DNA from 3 places in the Salinithrix halophila genome. Region 1 is predicted to be linked to each of the others. Evidence: riboswitches for the same ligand, from Rfam matches in the RefSeq annotation. Region 1 holds a riboswitch; each other region holds the start of a gene.
The links. A riboswitch is a leader RNA that binds a small molecule or an ion and turns the genes downstream of it on or off. The one in region 1 is predicted to bind thiamine pyrophosphate.

Region 1 (4,536 bases):
CGGGATCCCTTCGGGAACCGATTGGAATTGATCGAACGGCGAAAATAAAAACACCCTCGTGCACGCAATCGTGCACGAGGGTGTTTGTTTTATTTGTCCCCTGAGTTCTCGGAAACCGGCTGAACCCGTCCCATGAGCAAATCATCTAGGGTGGTGTGGTCCAGCAGACGGGCCACGGTATCACGCACCAATGCCCACAGCGGCTTCAACAGGCAATCCCCTTCCAGAGGGCACGACTCATATGCCGTGACGCTGACGCAACCCATCGGGGCCAGCGGTCCTTCTAATTGTCGGATCACTTCACCGACGACGATTTCTTCTGCCGGCTTTCTCAGAGAGTAACCACCGTGCACGCCCCGCTTACTTTTTACATAACCCAACATCTTCAGTTGCAGCAGAATCTGTTCCAAGTAATACACCGGTACCAAGGTTCTTTCCGCTACCTCGGCGACAGGAAGGACGCCTTCGTTTTGCCGTCCTAGAACGATTAGGGCCCGCAAGGCGTACTCACCCCGGCTTGATAGTTTCATCCACTTCTCCCCTTCCCCAGAGGATCATTCATTCCCTCGCGGCTTTCCGTAGCCCTTACAACACAACATCCCCTTCTTACGAATCGTCCAATCAGCCCGTTTAGAAGGCGATTTTGACCATTCGATTTTTTTTGAAAATTGATCAGATCGAATCCTTTTTTAGTTCCACTGATGCAACCTATGTGCCCAACCCGCCTGCAGTTCCGTTTTTCCTCAGACCGTTCCTGCAAACGTGCCGGACACAAAAAGGCACCGCTCGGGGTGCCCTGTCCTGTTGTGAATCATTTCGTTCGACTACGGGCAGCTGAAAATGTCTGCATGGTCTTATACCAAGAAGAAACCGTTCCGTCCGGAACACCGGCGGTAAGGAGTTTGCGCTGGCCAAGACGGCGACAAGTGCCGTTTTCCATCAGGAGCAGGACATCCGCCGCCTCTGCGATCTTCAGGTCGTTTGTGGCAATCAGCGTAATTCCTTTCGCGTGACGTTCGGCCACTTCTTCACAGAAGAGCTCCCATCCCAACTCGTCCAATCCTTCTGCCGGTTCGTCCAGCAGCCATACCACCGGGTCAGCAACCAGGCTGCGGGCCATGATATAGCGGGCGGACGGCCCATCAGGCAGATCTTTCACTGGATGTTTACGGTATCCAGCCAGCCCCCACTTAGCGATCAACTCGGCGGCCCTTATCCTTGGCCGAGGAAGACGGCAAAACCGGGCAAGGTAGTGAAAAGACTCTTCTACGGTCAGCTCCTGGCGGGAGCGCTTTTTCCTCGGCACATATCCGATCCGACGGCGGAGAGAATCGACAGGAGAAGCCCCGCCCATGGCAGCTACACTGCGGGACCAAACCTGCACCTCATTTTGCCTTGTTTGATACGTGATCCTGCCGTCATCCGGCACCAAGGAAGCAGCAGTCACCCGCAACAAAGTGGTTTTGCCCGCTCCTTCTGGACCGAGAACGGCTGTGATCCCTCTTCGGACCGAGGCCGTAAAGTCGAGTAGCCCCGTCTGAGCCTCCTGGTTGTACGGGCGATGACGGTAATCTGTGACAGAATCTTGATAACGTTTATTGACATGAGACCATTCGATACGCAAAAGGCTCATCCTTTCGTAAACCCATCCACCTGTTTTCAAGCATAACCGAAAAAGCAGACAAAAAGAAGGTTCACCCGAGGGAAAAGTGGGGCTAAATTCCGCAAGGTGACAAAACTGTTTCCTGATACAGGCATCCATATGGAGCGCTTACTCTTATTGACGATCTTCCCCTCCAAATGGTTGCAGATTTCGACAAGAAACCCCTTCTATTCCAATGGAAAATCTGAATTGAACCGCTTTTGAATCTATGGTATGGTTAGGTTGGCAACTGCATACGAAACGGGAGCTTGGAGGAGCCAGGCTGAGAGGGCGGGAGTCTACGCCGACCGTTAAACCTGATCTGGGTAATGCCAGCGTAGGAATGGATGGAAGTTCCGTGTCTTTTTTTCCGCGAGGAATCAAAAGGGCCGTACGCTGTGTACGGTCCTTTTCTGTATAAATAAGGATCGTGACCGTCCTCTCCCCCTTTTGTGTGTGGCCGCACCATTATAAGAGGAGGGCTTTTTTCAATGAATATCAGTCAGGGCGCTTTACCCGGAAGCCGCAAAGTCTACGTGGCGGGCCCCCGGAAGGATATGCAGATCCCTATGCGGGAGGTCGTTTTATCCCCGACCCGCAATGAATCCGGTGAAAAAGAGAACGAACCAGTCCGCCTCTATGACAGCAGCGGCCCCTATACGGACCCGAACATATCGATCGATATCCGAAAGGGCCTGCCTCTTCTCCGGAAGAATTGGATCCTGGAACGGGAAGACGTAGAAGAGTATGAGGGACGGGAAGTCCAAGCTCTTGACAACGGGCGGAAAGATTCTGTCCCCGGACAAGCCATCCCCGAAGGGCTAACCCGTCGACCCCTGCGAGCCAAAAAGGGGCGGAATGTTACCCAGATGCACTATGCGCGGAAGGGGATCATTACCCCGGAAATGGAATTCATCGCCCTCCGGGAAGGAATGTCTGCCGAATTCGTTCGGGAGGAAGTTGCTTCCGGTCGAGCCATCATCCCTTCCAACATTAATCATCCCGAAAGCGAACCCATGATCATTGGGAAAAATTTTCACGTGAAAATCAATGCCAATATCGGAAATTCCGCCGTCTCCTCTTCCATCGACGATGAGGTGGAGAAAATGGTATGGGCGACGCGATGGGGCGCAGACACGATCATGGATCTCTCTACCGGCAAGGATATCCACACCACCCGGGAATGGATCATCCGTAATTCTCCGGTTCCTGTGGGAACTGTTCCTCTCTACCAGGCACTGGAGAAAGCAGGAGGAGAACCCGCTAACCTCACATGGGAACTCTATCGGGATACCTTGATCGAGCAGGCGGAGCAAGGGGTGGATTACTTTACGATCCACGCCGGTGTGCTTCTCCGCTATATCCCCCTGACCGTCAATCGGAAGACAGGCATCGTTTCCCGGGGCGGATCAATCATGGCCGCCTGGTGTCTGGCCCACCACGAAGAAAGCTTTCTCTATACCCATTTTCGGGAGATTTGCGAGATCATGCGTACCTATGATATCTCCTTCTCCCTGGGAGACGGCCTCAGACCCGGCTCGATCGCTGACGCCAACGATGAAGCCCAGTTTGCTGAATTGAAAACCCTCGGTGAATTGACCAAAATTGCCTGGGAGTATGACGTCCAAGTGATGGTGGAAGGACCCGGCCACGTCCCGATGCACCAAATCAAGGAGAACGTGGACATTCAGCAGGACATTTGCCGGGAAGCTCCTTTTTACACATTGGGGCCGCTGACCACCGACATCGCTCCCGGATACGATCACATCACCTCTGCAATCGGGGCAGCTATGATCGGCTGGTTCGGAACAGCGATGCTGTGCTATGTCACCCCCAAAGAACATCTCGGTCTCCCCAACCGTGAAGACGTGAAAGAAGGCGTGATCACTTACAAGATCGCCGCCCATGCCGCCGATCTGGCAAAAGGGCACCCTCGGGCGCAAGTCAGGGACGATGCCCTCTCCGAGGCTCGATTCGAATTCCGCTGGGAGGACCAGTTCAATCTCTCCCTCGACCCGGAACGGGCCCGTTCTTTCCACGATGAGACACTGCCAGCGGAACCGGCGAAAACCGCTCACTTCTGCTCGATGTGCGGTCCCAAGTTCTGTAGCATGCGGATCAGTCATGACCTCCGACGCTATGCTGAGGATAAAGGCCTGAATCCTACAGAAGCCCTGGACGCCGGCATGAAGGAAAAAGCGGAAGAATTCAAAGACTCGGGCGCTAAAATCTATCGCTAAGGATCTACCAATCGGTACACCCCTTTCACCGGCCCTGAGGGCCGGTTTTTTTTGTATCGAATACCCATCGAAATAGAAAACGCCGGGCATTTATATCGCCCGGCTTCTCTCTGTATGTATCTATAAGGTCTTGGTCTTCTTTTATTTTACCATCCGTTTCCGTTGACATAAATCCGCATTCATGTCTATTTACATCCTCGGTTTGGCGTATCCTTAGGATCATCCCGGCAACAACAGAAAAGACGGAGGAGATCGCCGCCATGTTCTCGAAGAATGGAAGGATAGAAATATCGGCGTAGAACGAATGCCTATATCCAGAGGAGGATCAACCATGCCACTCACTACCACACTACAAGTCCGTTTCAACGAATGCGACGGACTGGGTCATGTCAATAACGCCGTTTACTACACCTATATGGAGACCGCCCGGATCGAATTGTTCCAACTCCTCGATCCGGATATGAATCTCAATGACTGGAAGCTGATCGTCGCTTCCACTAGCTGTGAATACAAATCCCAGGCCTCCTTTGCCCAATGGCTCACCATAACCACGGAAATCGAACGTATCGGCAACAGCAGCTTCACCGTCCTACACCGCATCCTTGATCAACAGACGGAGGAACTGATTGGACTTGGACGAGCCGTCCTGGTCCA
Region 2 (4,536 bases), on a different contig from region 1:
TTATTCTATAACTATTGGCGAGTATGGAGCGAACGGGGTTGAATGATGGAACAGACCATGTTGGATCTCCTTTCACAATACGGATATCTCGGGATCTTCTTCTTTTTGGTGTTTGGGATCGTAGGATTACCTCTTCCCGACGAAATCATGATGACTTTTATCGGATATCTCGCATCGTCGGGTCAATTGGATCTCTCCCTGACTTTTATTAGCGCACTCGGCGGTTCTCTCAGTGGGATAACGATCAGTTATTTCCTGGGGGGACGCTTGGGATATCCATTTTTGAAGCGTTTTGGGAGCAAGATTTTCATCACCCGCAGACGCCTGAGGATTACGCAGTTTCTGTTCCGTAAGTACGGAAACTGGGTGCTCTTTTTCGGTTACTTCATCCCGGGTGTCCGCCATGTCACAGCGTATCTAGCAGGGATCTCTCATATGTCCTGGCCTCGTTTCGCGGCTTACGCCTATACGGGCGCTCTCATATGGTGCATGACATTTATCGGTCTCGGCTTTATGGTGGGAGCCCACTGGGAGAAGGTATTCGAATCCTTTCACCGCTATGGGGTTCTGTCTCTCTGGATTCTTGTGCCTGTTCTCGCCTATATGGTCACTCGTTTTTTCTACAACCAGCATCGGCGCTATAACTCCGTCAGGAAATAGGATCTACGGAGGTGCACGGGGTGTCCGACTTCATCCGAATCAAGCGTGTCTATGAGAAAGCGGATGAGCAGGACGGCTTTCGCGTATTGGTGGATCGCCTTTGGCCCCGAGGTCTGAGCAAAGAAGATGCCCAGATCGATTGGTGGGCCAAAGATTTAGCTCCTTCTGACAAATTGCGTAAACGATTCCATAAGGATAGGGACTTCGAAGTTTTTGCCAAGGATTACCGCCAGGAACTAACCGTTGAGAATGCAGTCCGTCTATTTAAAAAAGCAGGGAACCATCGAGTAATCACACTTCTATATGCCAGCAAAGATCAACAGCAAAACAACGCGCGGGTACTCCGCGATTTTTTGGACGAGTGTCAATCGGATCGGGAGTGAAGAGGAATGCCCAGAGTAGAAGTGACGATCGGACCTCAAAAACACGCCTTTGATATGGAAAAAGGGGAAAGCTTGTTGTTTGAAGCCATCTCACGCTCCGTGATGATTCCCTTCAACTGCACATCGGCCCGCTGCGGTATCTGCCGGGTTAAAGTGCTGGAAGGAGCGGAAAATCTGAACGAGGTGGGGGACCGGGAAATCCTCCGCCTAGGTGAGGAAAAGGTTGAACAAGGGTTCCGGCTAGCCTGTCAGACTCATGTGTTTGGGGATGTGAAGTTGGAAGTGCCCCAGCCCCGTCTCTACTAAAGGTATCGGTTAACTGCTTCATTTTTCTGTGTGATCCTCCGAGACCAGCCAAAGGTCGGATCCTTTTTTATGTTGACCGTTAAAGAGGCGGATTGCTAAAATAGAGAAAACTCCATACACACTGAAATTCCACTGGGGGTGCACCGCAAGGGTGCTGAGAGAGGCCGAGCCTCAACCCTTTGAACTTGACCTGGTTCAGACCAGCGTAAGAAAGTGGGGAATGAAACCGTTGGATCGAATGCATCGACAGACGAAAAAACGGACCGGCATCCCCATGGATGCCGGTTTTTTTGTATCCGAACCACAGCTTCACTTTATTAGCCCGTCAAAGATAGGGCTGGAGAAGCTCCTTTGGATGTGCCGCCAGGTGGCTCCCTGGGTGACGCGAATCCATCTCCGCCAAAAAACGCTTACTCAAGCTGAACTCCTTCGATGGGGGAAGGCCTTGATCGAGGAGGGAGGAATTGACCGGGAGCAGCTTACCGTAAACGGATCTCCCTGGGTAGCGGCGGAATTGGGTTGTGGAGCAGTTCATCTACCGGAGGCGGGCCCTTCTCCAGCGGAGGTGAGAAACATCCTAGGTTCCGTGGCTGAGGTGGGTTGTTCGGTCCATTCTCTAGAAGCCGCTCGTCGGAAAGCGGCGAATGGAGCAGATTATCTTTTTTTCGGTCATGTTTTTAAGACGGCATCGAAGCGGGGTTATCCCCCTAGAGGGCTGGAAGAACTGAAGGCGTTATGTGCGGGTGTCTCCCTCCCGGTTATCGCCCTCGGAGGAGTGACGGTGGAACGGATTTCGGAGCTGAAGTCGGTGGGGGCTGCCGGAGTTGCAGTCATATCGGCGATAGCTGATGCGCCTTGTCCAGGGGAAGAGGCGGAAAGGCTGGCGACGATACTCCGGGTGAGCTGGACAGAAAGGAGCGGATGGTAATGAACGACGATGTAGTGGTGATCGGGGGTGGTGTGATCGGTTGCTCCATCGCCTGGCACCTGACCAAAAAGGGGTTCCGTGTCACCGTTCTGGAACAAGACCGGATCGGTGCTCACGCCTCCTCTGCCGCGGCGGGAATGCTGGGGGCCCAGGTAGAAATGGCCTATCCGGGACCCATGGTGGATCTCTGTCTGGCCAGCCGTGCCATGTTTCCTGCAATGAGGGAGCAACTTCTTGCCGAAACTGGATTGGATATCGAGCTGAATCGGGCGGGTCTCCTCCGTTTGGCTGACACGGAGGAGGAGGCATCCCTGTTACAAGAACGCGCCCGTTGGCAACAGCAGTTGGGAGAGAGGGCGGAATGGCTGGAGAAACGGGAACTGAAGGATCTGGAGCCCTCTTTGTCAGAGGAATTATCCGGAGGTCTCTTCCTTCCCGGAGACAGCCAGGTGTCCGCCCTTCGATTAGTTCGGGCATTAGCCCAAGCTGCCCGGTTGGGCGGCGCACAATTGGTAGAGGGAGCAAAGGTAAACAGCATACGGGTTGAAGGGGGGAGGGTAGTTTCTCTGGATACTGCAGCCGGGATCTATCGACCCGATCAGGTGGTGGCCGCGGCGGGCTCCCTTAACGGTTTACTGGTCCGCATGGCGGGGGGCGCTCTTCCCGTTTTTCCTGTCAAAGGAGAATCCTTCGCGTTGCAACCCCGTAAACCATTGTTTACACGAACGCTCTTTGGACCGAACTGTTATCTGGTCCCTAAGGCAGATGGCCAAGTCATCGTCGGTGCGACGGAGAAACGGGACATGGATCCTGGGGTGACGCTGGGAGCGGTTCATTCGCTAGTGAGGGCAGCGGTGAAATTGGTCCCCGAATTGGAAGAAGGAGAGTGGCTTCGGGCTTGGTCCGGTTTTCGCCCGGCCACCCCTGACGGCCTACCGTATCTGGGGGCGATGTCGTCCCCGGGCAACCTCTATGTTGCTGGGGGCCATTTTCGCAACGGGATTCTTCTATCTGCCGTCACCGGTAAGAGCATGGCAGACTTGATTGCGGGGGAATCGGTGCCGATGCTGGAACCTTTCGCGCCGGATCGCCCCGTTTCCAGTGCGTGAATAGGAGAGGAGGAAAATACGTTGCAAATCCAGCTAAATGGACGACCGTATTCGGTTCCTGACCGAGTTCGGACCGTGGGAGAGTTACTTTCTGAACTAGGTGTGCAGGATTCCATCGTTATGGTGGAACAAAACGGTAAGATCCTGGAGCGGGAAGAACATCCAGCATCACCCCTGGAAGAGAACGACCAAGTGGAAATCGTACGATTTGTTGGAGGAGGATAAATATGCTAACGATCGGACCTTACCAGTTTCAATCCCGGCTGTTAATGGGGACGGGGAAGTTTTCCTCCCTGGAAATACAATCCCGGGCTGTTGAAGAGTCAGGTGCGGAAATCCTTACTTTTGCGCTTCGTCGGCTCAATCTGGATAACCCCCGTGAACCGCACTTTCTGGAGCGGCTGGATTTAAAAAGATACCGATTGCTGCCTAACACCGCCGGTGCCAAGACGGCGGAAGAGGCGGTTCGTATCGCCCGACTGGCGAGGGCGTCGGGAATGTGTGACATGATCAAGGTGGAGGTGATTGGAAACAGCCACACGCTGTTGCCGGATCCCATCGCGACTCTTGAGGCGACTCGGCAGCTGGTGGAAGAAGGATTTATCGTCCTCCCCTATATCGGGGACGATCCTATCCTCGCCAAACGGTTGGAAGAAGCGGGAGCCCATGCCGTCATGCCTGGAGCTTCTCCAATCGGCTCAGGGCAGGGAATCCTCAACCCGCTATATCTAACCTTTATTATCCGGGAAGCGAAAATCCCGGTGATTGTAGATGCGGGGATCGGGGCTCCATCCGATGCTGCTCTGGCCATGGAACTGGGAGCCGACGGTGTGTTGCTCAACAGCGCTGTCGCCCACGCCAAAAATCCTGTATCAATGGCCCGAGGGATGAGATTGGCGGTGGAGGCGGGCAGGCTCGCCCATCAGTCTGGCCGTATCCCGAAAAAAGAGGCAGCCTCCGCCAGTAGTCCGATGGAAGGCCTTCCTACGTGACAAAAACACGAAAGAGCGCCAAGAGAAGAAGATCCCTCGGTTTGTTGAACCGGGGATCTTTTTTGTTCACATTTTATAAGGGGTAGCTAATCGGGGACGTGCCGTCTGCCGTGGCGAGTGATTCCGCTCTGCCTGTTTTCGAGTTGCGGGGGTCGTCC
Region 3 (4,536 bases), on a different contig from region 1:
TACGAGTAAGGAATAGCAATGAGAGCCCCTAGGTGAAAGACGACATCAACTCCTTTGACTGCGTGGGATACGGCGGCAGGATCTCGGAGATCCCCGGTAATAATAGTGATTTCTCTCTGTTTTTCCTTGGGAAGCGTATCAATAAATCCGCGGGTATTCATCGAGTTATATCGGATGAATACCCGAACCTCGGCTCCCTCGTCCAGGAGTTTTTCAGTTAAATGGCTGCCGATAAAGCCGCTGCCCCCAGTTACCAGAACCGTCCGTCCTTTTAATGGCAATGGTTTTCACCCCTATATCAATGATGTACTCATACTATATCCCCTTTACAAAAAATTGCTTTAGATGGATACCCTGTATGTGTGAAAATGGTTATCTGTAGTAGATTTTAAACTATAAACGAGTTTGCAACCCAGACTTCTTCCCATAAAAAAATAACCTGTCTCTAAAGACAGGCTGTTATCAATCATCGGAGCTGTGACGAAAGGCGAACCAGCCGGTCCACCCTGGAGCGGAGAGAGGCGGCGGTTTGTTGGGGGTTCGGTGCGGAAAGGATCCCGGAAACGACTGCAATTCCATCGCTGATCAGGGGTTCAGCTTCAGAAAGATTGTTTTCGTTGATACCACCTATGAGGACAATGGGGAGAGAGGCGGCATGTCGGATGCTTCGGACGGTCTCCGGGGCGACCCGTTCAGCATCGGGTTTGGAGGCTGTGGGAAAAACGGAGCCGACGCCAAGGTAGGCAGCGCCTTCGGCTTCCGCTCGTTGGGCCTCTTCGACGGTTTTGGCGGACACGCCGATGGGCATGTCTGGTCCCGTTATGCGGCGAGCCTCTGGAAGGGGAAGGTCCGACTGGCCGATATGGAGCATATCGGCTCCGCTCAAACGAGCGATATCTGCTCGGTCGTTGACCACGAAGGGGATACCGTATCGATTGCACAGGGCTTTCATTGCCCGTGCTTCCTCCAGGAAACGACGGGAACCGGCGGTTTTGGCACGCAGTTGGACACAGGTGACCCCACCGCGGAGGGCGGCTTCTGTGCGCTCGAGGAGATTCTCCTTTTCATCAGTAACAAGGTAGAGGGAGAGACTGTTGCGAACCATCCGGCTCCAATCAGTCACAGCGGGTTCCTCCCTCAGAAAGCGTGTGCCAGGTGTAAAAGTGGTGAATCGGGCTATGACCTCCCCCGATAGGAAAGGCATGTTGAATCGCTTCGGAAACATACCGTTTCGCATGGTCAACGGCATCCTCCACAGCATGTCCCTGAGCGATCAATGCGGTGATCGCGGAAGAGAGACTGCATCCGGTGCCGTGGGTATGACGGGTTTCAATCCTTTTCCCAGGATAAGTGCGACCAGTGGACAGGACATCAAGGGGTTCACCTGACAGGTGTCCCCCCTTGACCAGCACTTCCGTTCCAAACCGATCAGCCAATATGCGGGCCGCCTCTTCCATTTCCTCGATGCTAGTGATAGAAGTCCCTAAGAGGACTTCCGCTTCCGGGATATTGGGGGTGATCAGTGTGCCAAGGGGAAGAAGTTGGGTAACGAGGGCATCAACTGCCTCCCCGGCGAGAAGGCGATCCCCGGATTTGGCAACCATCACCGGGTCGATGACGATGGGTTGCGGTCGAAAACGGGCGAGGTTGTCAGCGATCCGCTCGATAGCGTCCGCATTGCCGACCATTCCGATCTTGACTCCGTCTACCCGGATATCGCCAAATACGGCCTGTATTTGCGCTTCAATGATTTCCGGATCCAATTCTCGGACATCCGTGACCTGTTGCGTGTTTTGTGCGGTGACGGCGGTGATGACGCTCATGCCGTAGGTTCCCAGGGCGGAGAAGACTTTTAGGTCGGCCTGAATGCCAGCACCGCCCCCACTGTCACTGCCTGCGATGGTCAGGAGGTGTTTCATCATTTTCGCTCCTTCATGTGAAAGCCCGCTTCCCTGATCGGTGACGGCAGGAGCGCCTTCCTTTGCTAACAAAGACGGTCGCACCATAATGGAGCGACCGTCTTTTCAAGGGGCAGCTCCACTTTCCTACGCTGGTCTCAACCAGATCAGGTTCAAAGGGTCCGGGTTGCCCCGTCTCAATCTTTCGATTCCCCCAGTGGACTTTCAAGGATTCAATTTTTCAACAACGTATCATACTTTTCCGGATGCGTCAAAAGGGATATCATCTAACCGTCTGCTAACGTTAAGCTTACCAGTTCAGGTTTTTCTCATATCCCAGTTGGACAAGGAGCTCTCCTGCGATTTGTTTAAAAACAGCTTTATGTTGAGCCGTAAATTCTGCTCGCCAACCTCCGATTTTACCCTTTCGGAAAGTCTCGGAAGTTTCCGATTGGATATTCCCGATCATCTTTTGTGCCAATTCTTCCGCTGATAATCTCAACCCTTCTAAATCGCTGCTCAAAAATCGAATAATCTTCATGACAGTTAGCTTCTGGGAAGAGGGTTGAATGAGATCTTCAAATTTGATATGACAAACATCCGGTGCATTCAACCAGTTATATTGCTGGTATGTGTACTGGAAGATATTTGGCCATCGATGGGGTGAAGAGGGAGGCGTCCCTTTGATGATCGTCATCAATCGTTCCTCATGGGTTTTCTGTTGGATCAAATAGGGGTAGAGCGGATGGTGTTGTTTCGGCCCAAAGATCGGGCTTTTTTTCATGGTGAAATGAGCGAGTGATACAGCGACGTCTCGGGGATCTCTGCTGATGAAAATGACTTTGAACCCCAGTTCTTTAAGTACCTGTGAGTAGGAAGGCTTGTATGGGAAATGGCCCATGCCCACTTGGCCGGGGAGGATCTTGTTCAACCCTTCCAAGTTGCTAGGATAGTGCCACGGGGTGTGATGCTGCATCATCCCCGGAATGCCTAGAATAATTTGCAGCATCAGATGGGTTCCGCTCTTCGGGACGGAGTTGATGAATACCTTGGGCAGCGGTTTCAAGAGTTTACCGGGGGTCTGTTTTATAGCGTGGAACAGTTCGGTGGTCCGGTACAGCTTATTCTTGAAGGGTTCATTGGCAGTAAGATGCACCTGATGTCCGACAGAACCATCGGATCTCATAAAGGTGGCGAGAACATTGTCAGAACTCTTCTGTAATTCCGATGCCATATTTTCTAAGAAAAACATCGGCATGAAGCTAGTTGTTCCGTAGACCATGGAGAAAGGGGTGTTGGCGACACGGACGCCTTGAAGCAGGGCCTCCTTTTCATTGGCGGAAGGCATGTTGACAAATGCAATCCTCGGGTCCGAGAGATGTTGGAGGACGGAAGTCGCTTGTGAAGAGGGGGAAAGGTCCATGATCAGCAGTTTGTAGTTGCTATAAAATTGTTCCAACAAGGTTTCCAGTTGGTTGACGGTCTTTTCTGATCCATCCCTGACAGGGAAAATCACCGTTGTTTCGAAGGGAATGCCCCTTCGCTGTCTCGCCTGGTGTTTTGCCAGTTGAAATCCGTAACGCCACCGACGATGTTGGGCTTTTGAGCCACGCAAGGTTTCGGATACACTGCCTGGTGAATTCGCGCGATAATCCATCAGTTCAATGGGGATGTATTCGATGTCGCAGTGTTCGGTTAATCGAAGCCAGTAGTCATAATCCTCCACAGGCTCCATCCGGTATTCACCGGCAGCGAGAGCGACACTTTTTTTGTACATGAAGGAGACACCGACGAAACAGACATTAAGCAGATGTTTTTTGTCTTTCCGTTGCCACCGGCGAAAATCAACCAGGTTGATGTCCCGGATGACCTTTCCTTCTCCGTCGATATGCCGGAAACTGCTGTATACCAGGCCCAACTCCTCCGGACCTCGATGCAGCGTATTTCGTAACGTCTTCAGGAAATCGGGATAATACACGTTGTCGCTGGATACCCAGGTGAGATATTGAATGTGGGGCAGAGCCATCATGGTTTTGAACCCGGTATTAAGGGCTTTTGCGACACCTTGGTTTTTTTGGTGATAGAGGAGAGTTACCCTTGGATCGTCCTTGGTTTCCTCTTTGACGGTTTGTACGGTTTGGGCATCGGCCCCGTCGATCACGATTACAAATGCGAAGTTCCGGTAAGTCTGGCGAAGAACCGAGCGAAGGGCGGGACGGAGATAGGCAGGCTTCTGGTTATATACGGGCATCACGATTCCGACGTCACGCACAGGGACACCTTCCTTTCTAATGATCAGGATGCGATTCCGGGATTACGGCAGCATTCCGCCCCGCAATAGTCGGATGGGTCGATAGGGACTGGGCGGGAAACCGTTGGGCAAGGGGCCTCTCGTTCGACTTTTATTCAGTTTTGTTTCAATACCTTCAACAGGCTTTTTATCCGGTAAAGCTCACCGGGGACCGGTTCCATTTCCGCGGAAGTTTTGAGGAGAATCGTTTTCTCCACCTCGGAGTAACGGACGGAAAGGAACTCCTCGCCGATATACCACCGTGCATACAGGACCAGTTTCAGGAGGTAATCCCATACAACCAGCGGGGGCCAAGCGGTACGGGGACCGTAGATCATGACATACGGA

Region 2: linked by a shared signal. The riboswitch ahead of ACFOUO_RS07695 (thiamine phosphate synthase) and the one ahead of thiC (phosphomethylpyrimidine synthase ThiC) in region 1 are both predicted to bind thiamine pyrophosphate.
Region 3: linked by a shared signal. The riboswitch ahead of thiD (bifunctional hydroxymethylpyrimidine kinase/phosphomethylpyrimidine kinase) and the one ahead of thiC (phosphomethylpyrimidine synthase ThiC) in region 1 are both predicted to bind thiamine pyrophosphate.

Annotation. Positions count from the first base shown of each region.
Region 1 covers NZ_JBHSAP010000007.1:719,324-723,859, forward strand. The annotation lists gene ACFOUO_RS05620 (RrF2 family transcriptional regulator) at 90-530, opposite strand; gene ACFOUO_RS05625 (ATP-binding cassette domain-containing protein) at 812-1,624, opposite strand; TPP riboswitch at 1,894-2,003, shown strand; gene thiC (phosphomethylpyrimidine synthase ThiC) at 2,134-3,882, shown strand; gene ACFOUO_RS05635 (acyl-CoA thioesterase) at 4,214-4,536, shown strand, end outside.
Region 2 covers NZ_JBHSAP010000009.1:287,639-292,174, reverse strand. The annotation lists gene ACFOUO_RS07710 (DedA family protein) at 46-660, shown strand; gene ACFOUO_RS07705 (DUF488 domain-containing protein) at 681-1,043, shown strand; gene ACFOUO_RS07700 (2Fe-2S iron-sulfur cluster-binding protein) at 1,050-1,349, shown strand; TPP riboswitch at 1,474-1,578, shown strand; gene ACFOUO_RS07695 (thiamine phosphate synthase) at 1,588-2,277, shown strand; gene thiO (glycine oxidase ThiO) at 2,277-3,386, shown strand; gene thiS (sulfur carrier protein ThiS) at 3,408-3,611, shown strand; gene ACFOUO_RS07680 (thiazole synthase) at 3,614-4,378, shown strand; gene ftsW (putative lipid II flippase FtsW) at 4,445-4,536, opposite strand, start outside.
Region 3 covers NZ_JBHSAP010000018.1:236,700-241,235, forward strand. The annotation lists gene ACFOUO_RS14110 (SDR family NAD(P)-dependent oxidoreductase) at 1-281, opposite strand, end outside; gene thiE (thiamine phosphate synthase) at 467-1,123, opposite strand; gene thiD (bifunctional hydroxymethylpyrimidine kinase/phosphomethylpyrimidine kinase) at 1,116-1,919, opposite strand; TPP riboswitch at 2,026-2,124, opposite strand; gene ACFOUO_RS14125 (glycosyltransferase) at 2,209-4,170, opposite strand; gene ACFOUO_RS14130 (glycosyltransferase family 2 protein) at 4,305-4,536, opposite strand, start outside.